Regions from separate parts of the Pseudomonas sp. L-22-4S-12 genome, predicted to be linked through region 1. Evidence: riboswitches for the same ligand, from Rfam matches in the RefSeq annotation. Region 1 holds a riboswitch; the other holds the start of a gene.

What was found. A riboswitch is a leader RNA that binds a small molecule or an ion and turns the genes downstream of it on or off. The one in region 1 is predicted to bind cobalamin.
Region 2: linked by a shared signal. The riboswitch ahead of F3I16_RS09620 (TonB-dependent receptor domain-containing protein) and the one ahead of cobW (cobalamin biosynthesis protein CobW) in region 1 are both predicted to bind cobalamin.

The regions. Positions count from the first base shown of each region.
Region 1 is NZ_WELL01000002.1:171,824-182,225, reverse strand. Features, by position in the region: gene F3I16_RS07380 (hypothetical protein) at 80-364, shown strand; gene cobM (precorrin-4 C(11)-methyltransferase) at 333-1,100, opposite strand; gene F3I16_RS07370 (cobalamin biosynthesis protein) at 1,114-1,512, opposite strand; gene F3I16_RS07365 (CbtA family protein) at 1,505-2,239, opposite strand; gene F3I16_RS07360 (CbtB domain-containing protein) at 2,315-2,500, opposite strand; cobalamin riboswitch at 2,598-2,818, opposite strand; cobalamin riboswitch at 2,879-3,073, shown strand; gene cobW (cobalamin biosynthesis protein CobW) at 3,173-4,225, shown strand; gene cobN (cobaltochelatase subunit CobN) at 4,227-7,961, shown strand; gene F3I16_RS07345 (3-deoxy-7-phosphoheptulonate synthase) at 7,967-9,040, opposite strand; gene F3I16_RS21005 (hypothetical protein) at 9,317-9,472, opposite strand; gene F3I16_RS07340 (ATP-binding protein) at 9,522-10,402, shown strand, end outside.
Region 2 is NZ_WELL01000003.1:73,856-84,257, forward strand. Features, by position in the region: gene F3I16_RS09615 (helical backbone metal receptor) at 1-274, shown strand, start outside; gene F3I16_RS09620 (TonB-dependent receptor domain-containing protein) at 421-2,298, opposite strand; cobalamin riboswitch at 2,390-2,620, opposite strand; gene dxs (1-deoxy-D-xylulose-5-phosphate synthase) at 2,687-4,582, opposite strand; gene F3I16_RS09630 (carboxyl transferase domain-containing protein) at 4,696-7,974, opposite strand; gene F3I16_RS09635 (AMP-binding protein) at 7,971-9,662, opposite strand; gene F3I16_RS09640 (LysR family transcriptional regulator) at 9,822-10,402, shown strand, end outside.

The sequences.
Region 1 (10,402 bases):
TCCTTGCGGCATTTCTCTGGTCGCACAGGTTGCCCGCAACCCCCACCGGCACGCAATATTCGCCGCCATGAACGATTCCGTGGAAAGCCTTTTCGCCCACTGCCAGGCCGTGCTCGCCGGCGATACCGACCTGCTCGCTCGCCTGCAGGCGACCGGCTTCGATTGCCGGGTTGCTTACTGGGCCTTCCGGCTGCCGCAGCTGCAGCAGTGGCTGGCACCGCAGCTGGACTACCCGCGCTTTCGCCAGGCGCTCTACGCCAGCGAGCTGAATACCCGCCTGCAAGCACTGGGCGGCGAGATCGCCATCGCCGACAACCGGGCCAGCACCGACCTCAGCCTTTACTGCCTGCGCCGTCTGCCCTGAACAGGTGGTGGGTATCGGCGTGATACAGCGCCGAGTCGGCGAAATCCTCGGCGCCCAGCACCCGACCGACCAGGATCAGCGCGGTGCGCCGGAAACCCTTCCCGGCCACCTTCGCCTCGATATCCGCCAGGGTGCCGCGCACCCAGTCCTGATCCGGCCAGCTGGCGCGATGGACCACGGCGACCGGGCAGTCGGCGCCGTAATGCGGCAGCAATTCCTCGACGATGCGCGCCAGGTGCTGCACGCCCAGGTGGATGGCCAGGGTTGCGCGATGGCTGGCCAGGGCGCCCAGCGCCTCTCCCGCCGGCATCGGCGAGTTGTGCCCGTAGCGGGTGAGGATCACCGTCTGCGACACCTCGGGCAGGGTCAGCTCGCTTTCCAGCAGCGCCGCGCAGGCGGCCGTGGCGGTCACCCCAGGCACGATCTCGAAGGCGATGCCCAGCGCCCGTAGCTGACGGATCTGCTCGCCGATGGCGCCATACAGGGACGGATCGCCGGAATGCACGCGGGCCACATCCTGGCCGCGTTCGGCGGCTGCGCGGATCAGCGCGATGATCTGGTCCAGATGCAGCTCGGCGGTGTTCACCACCTGTTCGGCGCTGAGGCCCTGCAGCACGGCCTCGGGCACCAGCGAGCCGGCGTAGAGAATCACCGGGCAGCTGCGGATCAGGCGCTGGCCCTTGACGGTGATCAGCTCCGGGTCGCCGGGGCCGGCGCCGATGAAATAGACGGTCATGGAAGGTTCCGATTCAGGCGCGGGCGATGGCCAGGGTCGCAGCGGCGCTGCGCTGTTTGGGGCAGATCAGCAGGGCGGCGCGACCGGAACGTTCGCTGGCACTGGCCAGGGCACTGGCCTCGGCCACGCTGGCGGAACCAGTCAGTTCACGCACCAGGTCCGAGCCTTCGCTCAGTTGCGACTCGTAGGGCGTCAGTTGCTCGGCGGCGTAGAAATCCATCGTCAAGCCGAGGCCGGCAGCCAGTTGCAGCAGCCCCGCCTCGCCCCGCTTGTGCGCACTGCTGGCCAGGCCATCCAGCGCGCTCAGCGGCAGCGCAAGCTGCTCCAGGGTCTTTTCCAGCAGCTCGCGCAGTTCGGCCGCCGTGCAGCCGCGACGGCAGCCGAGGCCGGCGATGATCACCGGATCAGGCATCCTGCCGGGCACCACGGGCGAAGAACCAGGCCGCGGCCAGACCCAGGGCGGACCAGAACAGCGCATTGGTCAGCAGCGAGGCAAGGATGAACTCGCGCTCCAGGGCCTCCGGCGCCAGGCTCTGGTGCACGTCCGGCTGCGGCGCGCCGATCAGGTGCGGCAGCGCCAGCAACACCAGGCCGGCGATGCGCAACGCCCAGTGGCGGGCGAACGCCAGCAGACCCAGGCCGGCGGCGGTGGCGAGGGCGGTGCCGATCCACCAGTACTGGCGCAGCAGCAGGTCGGCGGCGGCGGTGCCCGGCAGCTCCGGCGGCAGGCCGGCGGATGGCGCCAGGGAGAAGGTGGCGAAACCGCCCAGCCCCCAGAGCAGGCCCTGCCAGGTCCGGCCCGGCGCGCGCAGGGTGAACAGACCGGCCAGCATCAGGGCGAAACCGACCGCCACCACTAGGTTGCTCAGGCCGGTGGCCAGGCTGCGCTGCCAGCCGTCTTCGGGGGCCCAGGCTTCGCCATCGTGGCTATGGCCGGCGACCTCCGCCTGTGCATGCTCGTGAGCCGGTTCAGCGGCGGCATGGCTGTGCTCGGCCACCACGGCTTGCGCCGGCGCGGCGTTCTCGTAGCTTTCCGCCTGCAGGATCAGCGGGGTGACCCACAGGCTTTGCAGCAGGGTCAGCACGATGGCGGCGAGCAGGCCGGAAAAACCGGCCGTCTGGGCGATACGTTTGATCATCTCGGGACTTCTCGAAACAGCGGCAAGGCAGCGCCGCCGCCATACATGGCAGCAGCGCTCAGGTGAACTGGCGGCTTAGTGGCAGGGGAACGCGGCGCTGTGCCGGGTATCGTGGGCGGCGTTGTGCATCGCCTCGATGTGCGAGAAGCCGGCGACGAAGATCAGGGCGCCGCCGAGCAGGCAGCTGCCAACGGCCAGGAGCAGGCGTTGCGAGAGAGGACGGGTAACGGATGCGGAAGACGACAGTGCGCTGCTGGACATGAGCTGACCTTCTGGTGATGTGAAAACGGGGCAGAAGGACGCAGCACGTGCAGGCCCATCCGGGGCCTGAATCCGGCGCGCACCCGCCCACCGCGGGTTGCCAAACGAGGATTCAGGCCGGTCTCCGGGCTTGCGACGACTGTCTACTCGACAGTGACTGGGTCAGCCTTCCCACACCTGTCGGTGCAGTGACTACAAGAACCCTACGTACGCTTACCGTTGCGGGGGCAGCGCCGGACTCGTCTCGCAAGAGACCCACCGGCTTCCCGTTTCACCTCGCACACGCCGGTGCGAGACACCTGAAACAGCTTTTCTAGAACATCACGAAGCCCGCACCAGCGTCAACCGCCAAGGTTGACCGGCCCGCGGGCACTGCGTAGCCTTCCGCCCTTTCGAGGTTCTGCACCCGTGCGGGTGCAGCTAAGAGGGAACAGGGTTTATGCCCTGGCTGCCCCCGCAACTGTGAACGGTTCAAGCCCCTTCGATGCACCACTGCCAACGGCGGGAAGGTGAAGGGAGCGCGCCCAGCGCACACCGTGAGCCAGGAGACCTGCCTCGACAAACCAGCTAACTGTCCGGGCGGGGTGATCCGGTGGTGCAAGGCCCGCGTCCGTCCGGACGCCGGCCTGCCCCTGCCCGTCCGTCGAATTCACCGACGCTCCGGGGCCCTCCATGCAAACCCTCTCCAAACTTCCCGTCACCATCGTCACCGGCTTCCTCGGCGCCGGCAAAACCACCCTGCTCCGTCACATGCTCGGGCATGCCGGCGGCCGGCGCATCGCGGTGATAGTCAACGAGTTCGGCGAGCTGGGCATCGACGGCGCCATCCTCAAGCAGTGCGCCATCGGCTGCAGCGAGGAGGAAGCCAACGGCCGCATCTTCGAACTGGCCAACGGCTGCCTGTGCTGCACCGTGCAGGAAGAATTCTTCCCGGTGATGCGCGAACTGGTGGCGCGCCGCGGCGAGCTGGACCATATCCTCATCGAGACCAGCGGCCTGGCGTTGCCCAAGCCGCTGGTGCAGGCCTTCAACTGGCCGGAAATCCGCACCGCCTGCACCGTGGATGCGGTGATCACCGTGGTCGACAGCCCGGCCGTGGCCGCCGGCACCTTCGCCGCCTTCCCCGAACAGGTGGATGCCCAGCGCCAGCAGGACCCGAACCTCGACCACGAATCGCCGCTGCACGAGCTGTTCGCCGACCAGCTGGCCAGCGCCGACCTGGTGCTGCTGAACAAGACCGACCTGCTCGACGCCGCCGCCCTGGCTGCCGTGCGCGCCGAAGTGGTCGAGGAACTGCCGCCGGCGGTCAAGGTGATCGAGGCCCAGGGCGGCGAGCTGCCGCTGGAGGTGCTGCTGGGCCTGAACTGCGCGACCGAGCTGCATATCGACGCCCGCCGCACCCACCACGACGAGGAAGACGAAGACCACGACCACGACGCGTTCGACGCCTTCGACCTGATCCTGCCGGAAGCCGAGGAGGCGCGCCTGCTGGCCGCCCTGAAGGACGCCGTGGCCAGGCACGGCATCCTGCGCGTCAAGGGCTTCGCCGCCATCCCCGGCAAGGCCATGCGCCTGCTGGTGCAGGGCGTCGGCCAGCGCTTCGACCGCCACTTCGACCGCGCCTGGAGCGCAGACGAGCCGCGCGTCAGCCGCCTGGTGCTGATCGGCCAGGGCCTCGACCGCGCAGCCATCGAGGCGCAGCTGCAGGCCGCGCTGGCCGGCTGACATGCACCTGCTGCGCGCCCAGGCCGGCGTCACCCTGCCGGCCGACAGCATCGCCGACCTCGGCCAGACCCCAGCCGAGCTGGTGATCCTCTGCACTGGCGACTCGCACCTGTCCTTGCTGGCCGAGGTGGCGCGCGAGCTGCCCGCGGACTTCCCCAGCCTGCGCCTGGCCAGCCCGGCGCAGCTGCCCAACCACGCCTCGGTGGATCTCTACGTCGAGCAGGTGCTGCGCCACGCACGGGTCATCCTGGTCTCGGTACACGGCGGCGTCAGCTACTGGCGCTACGGCATCGAGCGTGTGGTCGAGCTGGGCCGGCAAGGCGCCAGGATCATTCTGGTGCCCGGCGACGACCGCCCCGATCCCGAGCTGACCAGCTTGAGCAACGTGCCGACCGAGGACAGCCAGCGCCTGTGGCAGTACCTGCGCCAGGGCGGCGCGGACAACGCCCGCCATCTGCTGCACTGCCTCGCCAGCCGCTGGCTGCAGCGCGACTACCCGTGGCGCGAGCCGCGCGCCCTGCCGCGCACGCTGATCCACCACCCGCGCCACAGTGAAGCCACCCTGGAGCACTGGCGCGCCGACTGGCAGCCCGGCCGACCGGTGGCCGCGCTGCTGTTCTACCGGGCCCAGGTGCAGGCGGCCAATACCGCCTTCGTCGACACCTTCTACCAGCGCCTGCAACTGCAGGGGCTGAATCCGCTGCCCATCGCCGTGGCCAGCCTCAAGGAGGCCGAGTGCCTGGCCCGGGTCGAGACCTGGCTGGACCAGGCCGACGCTGCGGTGATCCTCAACACCACGGGGTTTGCCCAGTCCAACCCGGAGGCACCGCAGGAGCGGCCGTTCCGCCGCGACGTGCCGGTGCTGCAGGCGCTCTGCGCGCTGGACAGCGAGGAGCAGTGGCAGGCCAGCGCCCAGGGCCTGGGCCCGCGCGACCTGGCCATGCATATCGCCCTGCCGGAGCTGGACGGCCGCCTGATCACCCGGCCGATCACCTTCAAGGGCGTGGCCGCGCGCAGCGAGCGCAGCCAGAGCGACGTGGTGCGCTACCGCCCGCACCTGCCGGGCATGGACTTCGTCGCCGAGCTGGCGCGGCGCTGGACCCAGCTTGCCGCCAAGGCTAACGCGGACAAACGCGTCGCCCTGATCCTGGCCAACTACCCGACCCGCGACGGCCGCATCGGCAACGGCGTCGGCCTGGACACCCCCGCCGCGGCGCTGAATATCCTGCGCGCCCTGCAGCAGCAGGGTTACCCGGTCGAGGGCCTGCCGCACGACGGCACCACGCTGATCCACCAGTTGCTCGGCGGCGTGAGCAACGACCTCGACAACCTCGATGCGCGCCCCTGCGCCCAGAGCCTGGCGCTGGACGACTACCAAAGCTGGTTCGCCAGCCTGCCCGAGGCCAACCAACGTGCAGTGATCGAACGCTGGGGCCCGCCCGAGCAGGACCCGATGTACCGCGCCGGCCGACTGATGATCGCCGGCCTGCGCTTCGGCCTGACCTTCGTCGGCATCCAGCCGGCACGCGGCTACCAGCTGGACGCGGCGGCGGTGTACCACGACCCGGACCTGGTGCCGCCGCACGGCTATCTGGCCTTCTACTGCTGGTTGCGCACGGCATTCGCCGTCGACGCACTGATCCATGTCGGCAAGCACGGCAACCTGGAGTGGCTGCCGGGCAAAAGCGTCGGCCTGTCCGAGGCCTGCTGGCCGAGTGCGATCCTCGGCCCGCTGCCCAACCTCTACCCCTTTATCGTCAACGACCCCGGCGAAGGCGCCCAGGCCAAGCGCCGCACCCAGGCGGTGATCCTCGACCACCTGATGCCGCCGCTGACCCGCGCCGAGAGCTACGGCCCGCTGCGCGACCTGGAGCGCCTGGCCGACGAGTACTACGAGGCCAGCCAGCTCGACCCGCGCCGCGCTGTGGAGCTGCGCGGCGAGATCCAGCGCAAGGTGCGCGAGGCCAGCCTCGACCGCGAACTGGGCCTGCAGGTGGGCGACGACCCGGACAGCTGGCTGCCGCAGCTGGACGCCTACCTGTGCGACCTCAAGGAATCGCAGATCCGTGATGGCCTGCACTGCTTTGGCGAATCGCCGAGCGGGCGCCTGCGCCGCGACACCCTGCTCTCCCTGGTGCGCATCCCGCGGGGCGACGGTCAGGGCCGGCACGCCAGCCTGCTGCGCGCCCTCGCCGAGGACCTTGAGCTGGAATTCGACCCACTCGGCGGCGAGCCCGCCGAGCCCTGGCACGGCCCGCGCCCGGACAGCCTGCAGGCGCTGAGCACTGATCCCTGGCGCAGCCGTGGCGATACCCGTGAGCGCCTGGAGCTGCTGGCCCTGCAGTTGATCGAGCAGCCCGAATCACCCGCAGCGGGTCCGGCCAGCGCCGCGGTACTGAACGAGCTGCGCGGCCATATCGCCCCGCTGCTGGACGCCTGCGGCGCCGCCGAAATAAACGGCCTGCTCGCCGCACTGGAAGGCCGCTTCGTGCCGCCGGGGCCGAGTGGCGCGCCCAGTCGCGGGCGCCTGGACGTGCTGCCCACCGGGCGCAACTTCTATTCGGTGGACGTGCGCCACCTGCCCACCCCCACCGCCTGGCGCATCGGCGTGCAGAGCGCCGAGCGCCTGCTGCAGCGCCACCTGCAGGACGAGGGCGAGCATCTGCGGCGCCTGGGCCTGTCGGTATGGGGCACGGCGACCATGCGCACCGGCGGCGACGACATCGCCCAGGCCCTGGCCCTGCTCGGCGTGCGCCCGGTGTGGCAGCCCGGCAGCCAGCGGGTCGAACGCATCGAGGTGCTGCCGCTGGCGCAGCTCGGCCGCCCGCGGGTGGACGTGACCCTGCGCGTGTCCGGCTTCTTCCGCGACGCCTTCGCCAACCTGATCCGCCTGTTCGATACGGCCGTGCAGGCAGTGGCCGAACTGGACGAACCGGAACATATGAACCCGCTCTCGGCACGGGTGTGGCAGGAGACCCTGGCCCATCAGGACCAGGGCCTCGATCCGGTCGAGGCGCGGCACCAGGCGGGCTGGCGCATCTTCGGCGCCAAGCCGGGCGCCTATGGCGCCGGCATCCAGAACGCGGTGGAGGAACGCCTGTGGCAGACCCGCGCGGATCTCGCCGAGGTCTACCTGAACTGGGGCGGCTACGCCTACGGCCAGGGCGTCGAGGGCCTGCCGGCGCGCGCGCAGTTCGCCGAACGCCTGCAGCAGCTACAGGCGGTACTGCACAACCAGGACAACCGCGAGCACGACCTCCTCGACTCCAACGACTACTACCAGTTCCAGGGCGGCATGCTGGCGGCCGTCGAGACCCTGCGCGGCGCCAAGGCCGCCAGCTACTTCGGCGACAGCAGCCAACCGGACAACCCGCGCATCCGCACCCTCAAGGAAGAACTGAACCGCGTGGTGCGCGCCCGTGCAGTGAACCCCAAGTGGATCGCCGGGATGAAGCGCCACGGCTACAAGGGCGCCTTCGAGCTGGCCGCCACGGTCGACTACCTGTTCGGCTTCGACGCCACCAGCGAACTGGTCGACGACCACCAGTACGCCCTGCTGGCCGATGCCTACCTGCTGAATCGCGAGACCCGCGCCTTTATCCAGCAGCACAACCCCGGCGCGCTGCAGGACATGCTCGAACGCCTGCTGGAAGCCCAGCAGCGCGGCCTCTGGCAAGAGCCCGGCGAATACCGGGCGCAGCTGGAAAACCTGCTGCTGGATGCGGAGGAAAGCTGATGCCCTCAGTGCCCCGCCCGCAGTCGCTCGGCCGCCTCGCGCAGCATCGCCTCGGTGCCGCTCCAGCCCAGGCAGCCGTCGGTGATCGACACGCCGTAGCGCAGCTCGGCGGACAGCGCCTGGCAGCCGTCGAACAGGTGGCTCTCCAGCATCACCCCGCGCAGGCTGGCGTCGCCGGCCAGGCGTTGGTCGAGCACGTCGCGCAGCACCGCCGGCTGGCGCAACGGGTCCTTGCCGCTGTTGGCGTGGCTGCAGTCGACCATGATCCGCGCGGCAATGCCCTGCTTCGCCAGGCTCGCCCGCGCCACGGCCACGCTGGCCGCATCATGGTTCGGCCCGCCGTGGCCGCCGCGCAGCACCAGGTGGGTATCCGGGTTGCCATCGGTCTCGACCAGTGCCGGGCGACCCAGGCCGTCCACGCCGAAATGCTGGTGCGGATGCGCCGCCGAGCGCATGGCGTCGCAGGCGATCGACAGGCTGCCATCGGTACCGTTCTTGAAGCCCACCGGCAGCTCCAGGCCGCTGACCAGTTCGCGGTGTACCTGCGACTCGCTGGTGCGCGCGCCGATGGCGGCCCAGCCCAGCAGGTCGTCGAAGTAACCGGCCACCAGCGGCTGCAGCAGTTCGCTGGCCACCGGCAGGCCGCGTTCGAGCATGGCCAGCATCAGCCGGCGCGACAGTTCCAGGCCGCCGGCCATGTCGCCGCTGCCGTCCAGCTGCGGGTCATACACCAGGCCCTTCCAGCCGATGGTGGTGCGCGGCTTTTCGACGTAGGCGCGCATCACCAGCAGCAACTGGTCGCTCACCTCGGGGGCCAGTGCGGCCAGGCGGTCGGCGTATTCCAGGGCGGCAAGCGGATCGTGCAGGGAACAGGGGCCGACGACGACCAGCAGGCGCGGGTCGGCGCCGTCGAGCACGGCGCGGATGGCCTGGCGCTGGGTCTGCACCTGACTGGCGAGGGCGGCGGACAGCGGCAGGCGCTGGCGCAGATCGGTGGGGCTCGGCAGCGGCGTGGCGCGGCGGCGAGTGGTGGATGGCGGCACGGTTTGAGCGCGCAGAGCAGTAACGGAAGCATTCATGGCGGTGGTCCTCGTCCGGCGTGGCCTCATGCCACGCGCGGCGCGCTATCTGGGTGTTCGACTGGATTCTCGGAGGTGCGCGGCAGCACTGCTAAATCGCCAGGCGGAGTTGCGGTAGCTGCGGTAATAGGCGGTGTGAGCGGTCATGTTTCGATCCTCTGGTTGCATCGTGCTGGCCTTGTGGGCCGGAAAAACAAAAACCCCGGTCGGGTGGCCGACCGGGGTTTCGTGAAACGCTCTGGTGGCGACCCTTTGCTCTGGGGCGCCTGTGGGGTATCAGGCGCGCCGCTGGCTAAACCAATACCCGTAAAAGAAATAAGCGACGGCCTCGACCTGCGCGCGCACACCAGCCACGCCGACAGCGGCGCAGCGAACGAGGCGGTTCAGGAAAGGACGAGACGACATGCTGATCTCCAAGACGATGGTTGCCACGCTAACCGATCGCCCTATCCAACTTCAACCCTTGTCCTGAGGTAACGCCATGCAGCCCCACTTCCCCCTGGCCGCCGTGGTGGCCGCCGACGAGCTCAAGCTGGCGCTGTGCCTGGCCGCCATCGACCCAGCCCTGGGCGGCGTGCTGATCGAAGGCCCGCGCGGCATGGCCAAGTCCACCCTGGCGCGCGGCGTGGCCGACCTGCTCGACGGCGGACGCTTCGTCACCCTGCCGCTGGGCGCCAGCGAGGAACGCATCGTCGGCACCCTCGACCTCGACGCCGCGCTCGGTGAGGGCCGCGTGCGCTTCTCTCCCGGCGTGCTGGCCAATGCCCACGGCGGCGTGCTCTACGTCGACGAGGTCAACCTGCTCCCCGACCACCTGGTGGACCTGCTGCTCGACGTGGCGTCCAGCGGCATCAACCACATCGAGCGCGATGGCCTGTCGCACAGCCACCCGGCGCGCTTCGTGCTGATCGGCACCATGAACCCCGAGGAAGGCGAACTGCGCCCGCAACTGCTCGACCGCTTCGGCCTCAAGGTGCAGCTCGGCGGCACACCCGAGCCGGCGCAGCGTGCCGAGATCGTCCGCCGCCGCCTAGCCTTCGACGACGCCCCCGAGACCTTCCTCGCCCAGTGGCAAAGCGAGCAGGAAGCCCTGCGCCAGCGCTGCGCGGAGGCCCGCCAGCGCCTGAGTGCAATCGCACTGGACGACGCCAGCCTGGACGCCATCGCCCAGCGCTGCTTCGCCGCCGCCGTGGACGGCCTGCGCGCCGACCTGGTGTGGCTGCGCGGCGCCCGCGCCCACGCCGCCTGGCGCGGCGCCAGCCAGATCGAGGTGCAGGACATCGACGCTCTGGAGCCCTTCGTCCTCGCCCATCGCCGCCGCGAACTCGCGCCGCCTGCTACCAGCCAGCCACCCGCGCCGAA
Region 2 (10,402 bases), on a different contig from region 1:
CGATGCCCTGGCTGTCTGCGGCGCGCGCAATGTGTTCGAGGACCTGCGCCTGCCGGCGCCCCAGGTCAATGTCGAGGCGGTGCTGGCCCGTGCGCCGCGGATCATCCTGGGCGGCAGTGGTGCCGAACTGGCGCATTGGCGGGCCTGGCCGCAGCTGCCGGCGGTGCACCTGAACCAGCTCTGGTCGGTGCCGGACAAGGGCATCGAGCGGCCCAGCTTCCAGATGCTGGGCGCTACCGAGAGGCTCTGCGAGCTGCTGGCCGGGGCTCACTGAGGTTCGCGGCCGAAGCCGCTCCTACGCCGGTGTCGGTGGCAGGCTGAGGAGGGGCTGGCCTCGCGCCGCTGACGGCCGGTTCTTGTGTGGGAGCGGCTTCAGCCGCGAACCGGCGCCCTGCGCCGGCTTGGCCAGGTCCCCGGGGCTTACAGTTGCGGCGTCCAGACGAAGCCGAGCAGGGCGCTGCGGCCTTCCTGGCGGTAGCCGTAATGCTCGCCTTCGTGTTCGTACAGGGCGCGCTGGTAATCCTTGTCCAGCAGGTTATCCAGCTTGGCTTCCAGCTTCAGCTCGGGCGTGGCCTGCCAGCTGCCGCGCAGGGCCAGCAGGCCGTAGCCGGCCAGGCGATCCTGGTTGTCCGGGTCGTCGTAGCTGCTGCTCACGGCCTGCCAGCTGGCGCCGATGGCGACATCGCCGAAGCTGCGATCCAGGTCCAGGCTCAGGGTGCGCCGTGCGCGGCGGTTGAGGGTGTGGCCGCTGTCGCGGTCGCGCGGGTCGACGAAGGCCACGCCCAGCTGGCCCTGCCAGCCAAACAGTTCCTGCTGCAGCGCGGCCTCGAAACCATGGATGCGCGCCTTGGCGATGTTCTGCGGGATGAAGTCCTGGTCGCTGGCGATGGCGTCTTCGATGTCGGTGCGGTAGACCGAGGCTTCCAGGCGGGTGGTGGCGGCCAGCTGGCTGCGCCACTGCAGCTCGACGCTCTTGGAGTGCTCCGGCTTGAGGTCCGGGTTGCTGTAGTCCGGGTAGTACAGGTCGTTGAAGGTCGGCGCGCGGAAGCCTTCGCTGTAGGAGGCGATCAGGTCGTTGCGCTCGTTCAGCGGCAGGGTCAGGGCGCCGCTCCAGGTGTTCTCGCTGCCGAACTGTTCGTTCTTGTCGTGGCGCAGGCCCAGCTCGGTGGCGAAGTGCTCGCCGTCGTAGCGGTGCTGGATGAAGGCCGCCTGGTTCCAGCGCTGCTGTTCGGCGAAGGCGGTGTTGCTGTTGAGCTGGTCTTGGTACCAGTCGGCGCCGAGCAGCAGGCTGTGGCTGTCGTTCAGGTTCAGGGTGTTCAGCCAGTTGACCGAGTCGCGGTAGGTGTTGAACACGCCGCGCTCGGCGCTGAGCTTGTCCAGGCTCTCTTCGCGGTTCTCGCTGTGGCCGACTTCCAGGCGGCTGTTCCAGGCGTCGTTGAGCTGGGCGTCGAGGTAGCTGGAGACGCTGCTGACGGTGAAGTCGCTGTACGGGTCCTGCTCGACCGACTCGAAGGTGGTCATGTCGAAGCGGCCGAAGGGGTTGTCGAATTCGGTGCGGCCGCGCTGGTCGAGGACGTTGATCCCGGCTTCCAGGTTGTCGTTGAAGCTGTGGCTGAGGCTCAGGCTGAAGGCCTTGTTGCGGTAGGCGTCGTGATCCTGGTCGGCCTCGTAGGACGTGCCGGTGCGGTCGAAGCCATTGGTTTCGTCGAGGCTGCCGGCCAGGCTGAAGCGGGTGGCCTCGTCGCCGCCGGAGATGCCGGCGCTGCGCTGCCAGGTGCCGCGGCTGCCATAGCCCACGCGCACGAACGGCTTGAGCCCTTCGCCGCTGCTGCGGCGGGTGAATATCTGCACCACGCCGCCGATGGCATCGGCGCCGTACATGGCCGAGCGCGGCCCGCGCAGCACTTCGATGCGCTCGATCTGCTCGATATTGAGGTGCTGCAGGTTGCTGTCGCCGGAGCTGGCCGAACCGATGCGCATGCCGTCCACCAGGACCAGGCTCTGCGCCGACTTGGTGCCGCGGATATACAGGCTGGCCAGGCTGCCGCTGCCGTTCTGCGTCACCTGCACGCCGGGCACGCGGGCGAGCAGGTCGACCACCGAGGCGGGTTGCAGGCGCTCGATGTCGGCGCGGGTGAACACCGTGCTGGCGGCGCTGCTGGCGCTGCGCTGCTGCACGTCGCGGTTGGCGCTGATCAGGGTTTCCGACAGCTTCAGCGCGGCTTCCTGGTCTTCGCTGGCGAAGGCCGCGGAGGCGGGCAGTAGGGCGATGGCCAGAGCCAGGCGGGACAATTTCATCAATGGATCCTCAAACAGTCGGCAGACTTTTGAGGAGGGCAGGGACAAGCGTCACCACAAGCCGACGCTTGACGGTGCTGCCCTCCGCAACACCAGTCGAATCCGTCGAGGCCGGTCTCCGGGCTTGCCACTGAAAGCGAACTTTCCCTGTCGATCGCCTTCCCGGGAAAACTCCCAGTGGCACGTCGATCGACATGGCAGCGCGAGGCTGCGGTGGCTTACCGTTGCGGGGGCAGCGCCGGAATGGCTCGTGACGAGCGCACCGGCTTCCCGTTTAACGCCGGTCGATCACGACGGGCGCACCTTGGCGGAAGTAAAACGCCGCGCACCATAGTGCGCGGCTGGATGAATTACAAGCGAGTTGGGCTCGGCTCTGGATGAGCGGCATTCATGTGGGCAGTTGCGCCAGGCGCTGACGCACGGCCGCTTCGATGCCGGCCTGGTCCAGGCCGCATTCAGCCAACATCTGCGCCGGCTTGGCGTGCTCCACGTAGCTGTCCGGCAGACCCAGGTGCAGCACGGGCTTGAGCAGGTTCTCGGCGGCGAGGAACTCGCTGATCGCCGAACCGGCGCCGCCCATGATGGCGTTCTCCTCGATGGTCACCAGCAGCTCGTGGCTGGCCGCCAGTTCGCGCACCAGGGCCTCGTCCAGCGGTTTGACGAAGCGCATGTCGACCACAGTCGCATCCAGCTTCTCGCCGACCTTGAGCGCTTCGGCCAGCTGCACGCCGAACACCAGCAGGGCGGTCTTCTGCCCGTGGCGACGGACCAGGCCCTTGCCGATTGCCAGCGGCTCCAGGGTCGGCTCGATCGGCGTGTTCGGCCCGCTGCCGCGCGGGTAGCGCACGGCCGCCGGGCCATCGAACAAGTGGCCGGTGGTGAGCATGCGGCGCAGTTCGTTCTCGTCGCTGGGGGTCATCACCAGCATGCCGGGGATGCAGCGCAGGTAGGAAATATCGAAGCTGCCGGCGTGGGTCGGGCCGTCTTCGCCGACCAGGCCGGCGCGGTCGATGGCGAACAGCACGTCGAGGTGCTGCACGGCCACGTCGTGGATCAGCTGGTCGTAGGCGCGCTGGAGGAAGGTCGAGTAGATCGCCACCACCGGCTTGACGCCGTCGCAGGCCATGCCGGCGGCCAGGGTCACCGCGTGCTGCTCGGCGATGGCGACGTCGAAGTAGCGCTCGGGGAAGCGCTCGCTGAAGGCCACCAGGTCGGAGCCTTCCTTCATCGCCGGGGTGATGCCGACCAGGCGCGGGTCGGCCGCAGCCATGTCACACAGCCACTGGCCGAACACGCTGGAGTACTTGGGGCCGCTCGGTTTCTTCGGGGTGGCTTCGGCGGTGAGCGGCTCCAGCTTGGTGATCGCGTGATAGCCGATCGGGTCGGCCTCGGCCGGGGCGAAGCCCTTGCCCTTCTTGGTCACCACATGGAGGAACTGCGGGCCGTCCAGGTCGCGCATATTGCGCAGGGTGGCGATCAGGGTCGGCAGGTCGTGGCCGTCGATGGGGCCGACGTAGTTCCAGCCCAGCTCCTCGAACAGGGTGCCGGGCACCAGCATGCCCTTGGCGTGCTCCTCGACCTTGCGCGCGATCTCCCAGGCGCCGGGCAGGCGCGAGAGGATCTTCTTGCTGCCTTCGCGCATGCTCGAATAGGTGCGGCTGGAGATGATCTTGGCCAGGTAGTTGGACAGGCCGCCGACGTTCTTGGAGATCGACATGTCGTTGTCGTTGAGCACCACCAGCATGTTGGCCTTCACATCGGAGGCATGATTCAACGCCTCGAAGGCCATGCCGGCGGTCAGCGCGCCGTCGCCGATCACCGCCACGCTCTTGCGCCGCGAACCCTGCAGTTTGGCGGCGATGGCCATCCCTAAGGCAGCGCTGATGCTGGTGCTGGAGTGGCCGACGCCGAAGGTGTCGTACTCGCTCTCGCTGCGGCGCGGGAAGGCGGCCAGGCCGTCCTTCTGGCGCAGCGTGCTCATGCGCTCGCGGCGCCCGGTGAGGATCTTGTGCGGGTAGGCCTGGTGGCCGACGTCCCACACCAGCCGGTCGTCCGGGGTGTCGAAGATGTAGTGCAGGGCGATGGTCAGCTCGATCACGCCGAGCCCAGCACCGAAGTGCCCGCCGGTCTGGCCGACGCTGTACAGCAGGTACTGGCGCAGCTCGTTGGCCAGGGTTTCCAGTTCGGTTTCCGCCAGGCGCCGCAGGCCGACCGGCGTATCGGCGCGGTCAAGCAACGGCGTGGAGGGGCGCTCGCGGGGGATCTCGTGGAAAGTCGTCGGCATCAGGCGGATCGTTATAGGCGTACAAAAGATGCGGCAGTTTAACTGAAAAGGACACGGCAAGCCGCACGCCGCATGTCATTAGCATGCAACCTGCGGCTTGCCGGTTTTGCGCCTTACCAGGTATCGACGAAGGGCCGCTTCTTGCCCGTGCGCGCGGCCGGGCGCGGCGCGGCGTTCAGACCGCGCAGCAGCCAGGCTCGGGTCTCGGCCGGGTCGATCACCGCATCGATCTCCAGGTAGCTGGCCATGTTCAGGCCCTTGCCCTGCTCGTAGGCCTTGGCCACCAGCTTGTCGAACAGTGCCTGCTGCGCCGCGGCGTCCGCCTGGGCCGCCAGCTCCTTGGCGAAACCCAGGCGCACCGCGCCTTCCAGGCCCATGGCACCGAATTCGCCGCTGGGCCAGGCGATGGTGAACAGCGGCGAGTGGAAGCTGCCGGCGGCCATGGCCTGGGCGCCCAGGCCGTAGCCCTTGCGCAGCATCAGGGTGAAGAACGGCACGCTGAGGCTGGCGGCGGCGACGAACATGCGCGCGACATGGCGCACCGTGCCCTGTTTCTCCGCCTCCGGGCCGACCATAAAGCCGGGGGTGTCGCACAGCGACAGCAGGGGGAGATCGAAGGCATCGCACAGCTGCATGAAGCGAGCTGCTTTATCTCCCGCCACCGCGTCGATGGCGCCGCCCAGGTGCGCGGGGTTGTTGGCGATCAGGCCGAACGGCTGGCCTTCGATGCGGATCAGGGCGGTGATCAGCCCCGGGGCGAACTGGCGGCGCAGTTCCAGCACCGAGTCGCGGTCGGCCAGCAGCTGGATCACCCGGCGGATGTCGTAGACGCGCAGGCGGTTCTCGGGAATCACCTGGCGCAGCTCGCGCTGGTCGGCGCAGTCCCAGTCGGCCAGTGGTCCCTGGAAATAGGATAGATATTGTTTGGCCACCGCGACGGCTTCGGCTTCGTCCGCCACCCGCACGTCGATCACCCCGTTGGGGCCCTGCACGGACACCGGGCCGACCTCTTCGGGCCGGAAGCTGCCGAGGCCGCCGCCTTCGATCATCGCCGGGCCGGCCATGCCGATGCTGGCGTTTTCCGTGGCGATGATCACGTCGCAGCAGCCGAGCAGGGCGGCGTTGCCGGCGAAGCAGCGCCCGGAGACCACGCCGACCAGCGGCACCAGGCCGGAGAGCCTGGCCATGCCGACGAAGGTGTGGCAGTCCAGCCCGGCCACGCCGACGAAGTCGGTATCGCCGGGCCGGCCGCCGCCGCCTTCGGCGAACAGCACCAGCGGCAGGCGCCACTGTTCGGCCAGTTGCAGCATGCGGTCGGTCTTCTTGTGGTTGATCACCCCCTGGGTGCCGGCGAAGACCGTGTAGTCGTAGGCGATGGTCATGCAGCGCGCGGTTTCGCTGCCGAACTGGCCGGCGTTGACCGTGCCGATGCCGGCGACCAGGCCGTCGGCCGGGCTCAGCTCCAGCAGCTCCTCGGCCGAACGGCGGCGGCGTTGTGCGGCCAGGGCCAGGGCGCCGTATTCGATGAAGCTGCCGTCATCCAGCAGATCGGCGAGGTTCTCGCGCACCGTGCGCTGGCCGGTCTTGCGCCGCTTGGCCACGGCCTGGGGGCGGCGTTCGTCGGTCAGGCGCGCGTGGCGTTCCAGCACCTCGGCCAGGTCGGCGCGGATGTGCGCCAGGTCCAGGCTCTGTTCGTTGTGGTCGTGTTCGGCGGTCACCTCGGCCGGTTCGAGAAACAGCAGCGCCTGGCCCTCGGCCAGGGCATCGCCGGGCTGGGCGGCGAGGGCGCGGACGATGCCGCTGTGGCTGGCGCGCACCTCGAACTCCATCTTCATCGCCTCCAGCACGGCGATGGTCTGGCCGACGGCCACCGCATCGCCCTCGGCCACTTCCAGGCACACCAGCACGCCAGTGCTCGGCACATTCAGTGGCTGGCTGCCGGGCGGGGCGTCGACCGGGCGCGGGCCGGCCGTGGCCTGCGCCTGGCTGGCGGCGAAATGGTGATGGGCGTGGGCCGCAGGTTGGGCGGCGAGCAGCTCGCCCAGACGGCTCTCGACGAAACGGGTGCTGACCCGGTTGCCCTGCACCTCGGGCAGGCGCAGCAGGTTCAGCAGCAGGTGCAGGTTGCTCGCCACGCCGTCCAGGCGGAACTCGCACAGCGCGCGGTAGGCGCGGCGCAGGGCGGCCGGGTAGTCGGGCGCGGTGGCGATCAGCTTGGCCAGCAGCGAGTCGTAGCTGGGGCTGACCTGGTAGCCGGCGTAGCCGTAGCCGTCCACGCGCAGGCCGGGGCCGCTGGGTGGCTCGTAGGCGCTGAGGGTGCCGACCGCCGGGCGGGTGCTGCCGTCGGCGTGCAGGGTCTCCAGGTTGATCCGCAGCTGCACGGCGCAGCCCTGCACGGCTGGCGGCTGACGCAGGCCCAACTGGTCGAGGGAGGCGCCGGCAAGCAGCCGGATCTGAGTATGCAGCAGGTCGACACCGGTGACCTGTTCGGTCACGGTGTGCTCCACCTGAACCCGCGGGTTGGCTTCCATGAAGTAGAAGCGCCCCGGCTGCTCGGCATCGAGGAGGAACTCGAAGGTGCCGATGCCGCGGTAGTTCACTGCGCCGGCCAGCTGCAGGGCGCAGTCGATGATCGCCTTGCGCACCTCGCCGTCGAGGTCGGGGCTGGGGGCGATTTCCACCAGCTTCTGGTTGCGCCGCTGCAGGCTGCAGTCGCGCTCCCACAGGTGGCTGACCGCGCGGCCGTCGCCGAGCACCTGCACCTCGATATGCCGTGCCTGCCGTACCAGCTGCTCGACATACAGGGCGCCATTGCCGAACGCCGCCTGCGCCTCGGACTGGCAGCGCGCATAGGCCGCGTCCAGCTCGCTGTCGGTGAACACCGCGCGCATGCCGCGCCCGCCGCCGCCGGCCAGGGCTTTGAGCATCACCGCGCCATGCTCGGCGAGAAAGGCCCGAGCTTCGCTCAGGGTCACGGCGCGGTTGATCCCGGCCACCAATGGCACCCCGCAGCGCTCGGCCAGGGCGCGGGCGGCGGCCTTGTCGCCGAACAGTTCGAGCACTTCCGGTGCCGGGCCGATTAAGGTCAGGCCGGCGGCCTGGCAACGGCGGGCGAACTCGGCGTTCTCGGCAAGAAAGCCGTAGCCGGGGTGGATGGCGTCGCAGCCCTGGGCGCGGGCCGTCTCGATCAGCTGCTCCATGTCCAGGTACGCCGGCACGCCGCGGCCGCGCAGCGGCACGGCCAGGTCGGCCTTGCGCGTGTGCAGGCTGGCGCCGTCGTCCTCGGCGAACAGCGCCACCGAGCGGATCTGCAGGTCGGCGCAGGCGCGGGCGATGCGGATGGCGATCTCGCCGCGGTTGGCGATCAGGATGGCTTGAAAAGGCGCGCTCACAGCAGGTTCTCCAGTTCGTTCTTCTTCACCTTGCCGGTGGCGGTCATCGGCAGCGCCGCGACCACGCGGATTTCCGGCACCTTGTAGACGGCCATGGCCTCGCGACACCAGGCGCTCAGTGTCTCGGCGTCTTCCGCGCTGCCGGGCTTGAGCACGACGAAGGCCACCGGCTGCTGACCGCGCTGGGCGTCGGGGCGGCCGATCACCGCGCTGGCGGCAAGCGCCGGGTGCTGGCCGAGCAGGGCCTCCAGCTCGCTGGGGAACACGCTCATGCCATTGACCTTGAGCATTTCCTTGCGCCGGCCGAGGTAGCGGATGAAGCCCTGTGCGGTGATCTGGCCCAGGTCGCCGGTGTGCAGCCAGCCGTCCTTGAGCACCGCGGCGGATTCTTCCGGGCGTTGCCAGTAGCCGTGCATCAGCGCCGGGCTGCGCAGGCACAGTTCGCCCTCGCTGCCCAGCGGCAGCAGCTCGCCGGTGGCGAAGTCGCAGACCTTGAACTGGGTGCCGGGCACCGGCAGGCCGACGAAGGTCGGCGCGCTGGTGAGGTCGAAGTCGTCGTCCTGCAGGCCCCAGGTGAAGGTGTCGCAGGTGTGGGTTTCGGTCATGCCGAAGCTGAACTCGAACAGGTTGCAGCCGGTCAGTGCCCGCCAGCGTGCGCGGTAGTCGCGGGTCAGCTTCTTGATGAAGGAGATGCTGCCGGTGCGCTGCAGCGAGCGCAGGTCGTAGTCGCCCAGCTGCGGGTGGTCGAGCACCTCGGCGGCGCTGTCGACCAGCAGGCCACAGTGGCTGACCCGGTAGTGCTGCACGGCGGCCATGAAGGCCGGGGCATCCCAGCGCGCCAGCAGCACCAGGCGGCAACCGCTGAACAGCGGGAACAACAGGCCGGAGTTTTCCCCGGCGATCCAGAATTCCGGGAGGAAGTTGAGCAGGGTGTCGCCGGGCGTCAGGCCGAGTGCCGTCGGCACGAAGCTGGCGCAGGTGTAGAGCATGTCGCGGTGGCTGTGCATGCAGCCCTTGGGCAGGCCGGTGGTGCCGCCGGTGTAGTTCAGCGCGGCGAGGTCATCCAGCTGCGGGCGGTGCTTTGGTGCCGCCGCCGTGCAGGCGGCCAGGGCCGGGTAGAAGTCGAGGAAGTCGTCGCCGCTGACTTTCGGCGCCAGCAGCAGGTCGGGCACGGGAATGCTCGGCTGCGCCGGGCATAACTCTGACAGGCTGGTGGCCAGCACATGGCGCAGCGCGCAGTCCTCGCGCACCGCGCGCACCACCGGCAGCAGCTGGTCGAAGCAGAGGGTCACCTGGGCGCCGCTGTCCTTGAGCTGGTAGCTCAGTTCCAGGGCCTTGCTCAGCGGGCTGACCGGCGCATACACGGCGCCGCACTTGAGCAGGCCGTAGAAGGCGATGTGCAGCTGCGGGCAGTTGGGCATGAACAGGGCCACACGGTCGCCCGGCTGCACGCCGAGTTCGGCCAGCAGGGCGGCGCAGCGGTCGGACAGCCGGTCCAGCTCGGCCCAGCTCAGGCTGTGGCCGTAGAAGTCCAGGGCGATCGCCTCGGGCTGCTGGCGCGCCCAGGCGCGCAGGTATTCGCTCAGTGGCTGTTCGCCGTGGGGGTAGTGCGGGCTGCGCGGCACGCCGGGCGGCCAGGCGGCGGCCTGCAGGTCGGCGAGCTGGGCAAGGTAGTGCTGTTCGTCCATGGCGCTGGCTCCGCTTGTTCTGGTCTGGCGGGCATCTTAGGCGGCCGGCCGGGGCGGCAGAACTGATGCTTATGCATCGATATCCATGAGTGCTATGCATGGTTGGCCGGACGGCTTGCCCTGCTAGGCTGCCGGCTCGCCAGGCAGAGATGGATAACCATGAATCAGCAGCATGAATGGTCGGTATTGAGCCGCCTCGACCTGAACCTGTTCCGCGTCTTCGAGGTGGTCTACCACGAACGCAACCTGACCCGCGCGGCGGCGCTGTTGCACCTCAGCCAGTCGGCGGTCAGCCATGCCCTGCAGCGCCTGCGCGAGCAGCTCGACGACCCGCTGTTCGTCCGCGACGGCCGCGGCGTGGCGCCGACGCCGCTGGCCCAGCAACTGGCGCCGGGCATCCAGGAGGCGTTGAGCGGCCTGCGCCGCAGCGTCGGCCGCGGGCAGACCTTCGATCCGCGGCACGACCGGCGCAGCTTTACCCTGAACATGCCCGAGCAGATGGAGCCGATCCTGCTGCCGGCGATCCTCGCCCATCTGCGCCAGTGTGCACCGCAGCTGGAGCTGCGCAGCAGCAGCCTGCACTGGGCGGAGCTCAAGCGCGAGCTGGTGGCCGGGCGGGTCGACCTGGCCATCGAGATCGCCCGGCCCACCGATGCCGAACTGCGCCAGCGCCTGCTGCTGCGCGACCCGCTGTGCGTGGTGGCCGGCCCGGCCTTCGCCGGCGAGCTGAGCCTGGAGCG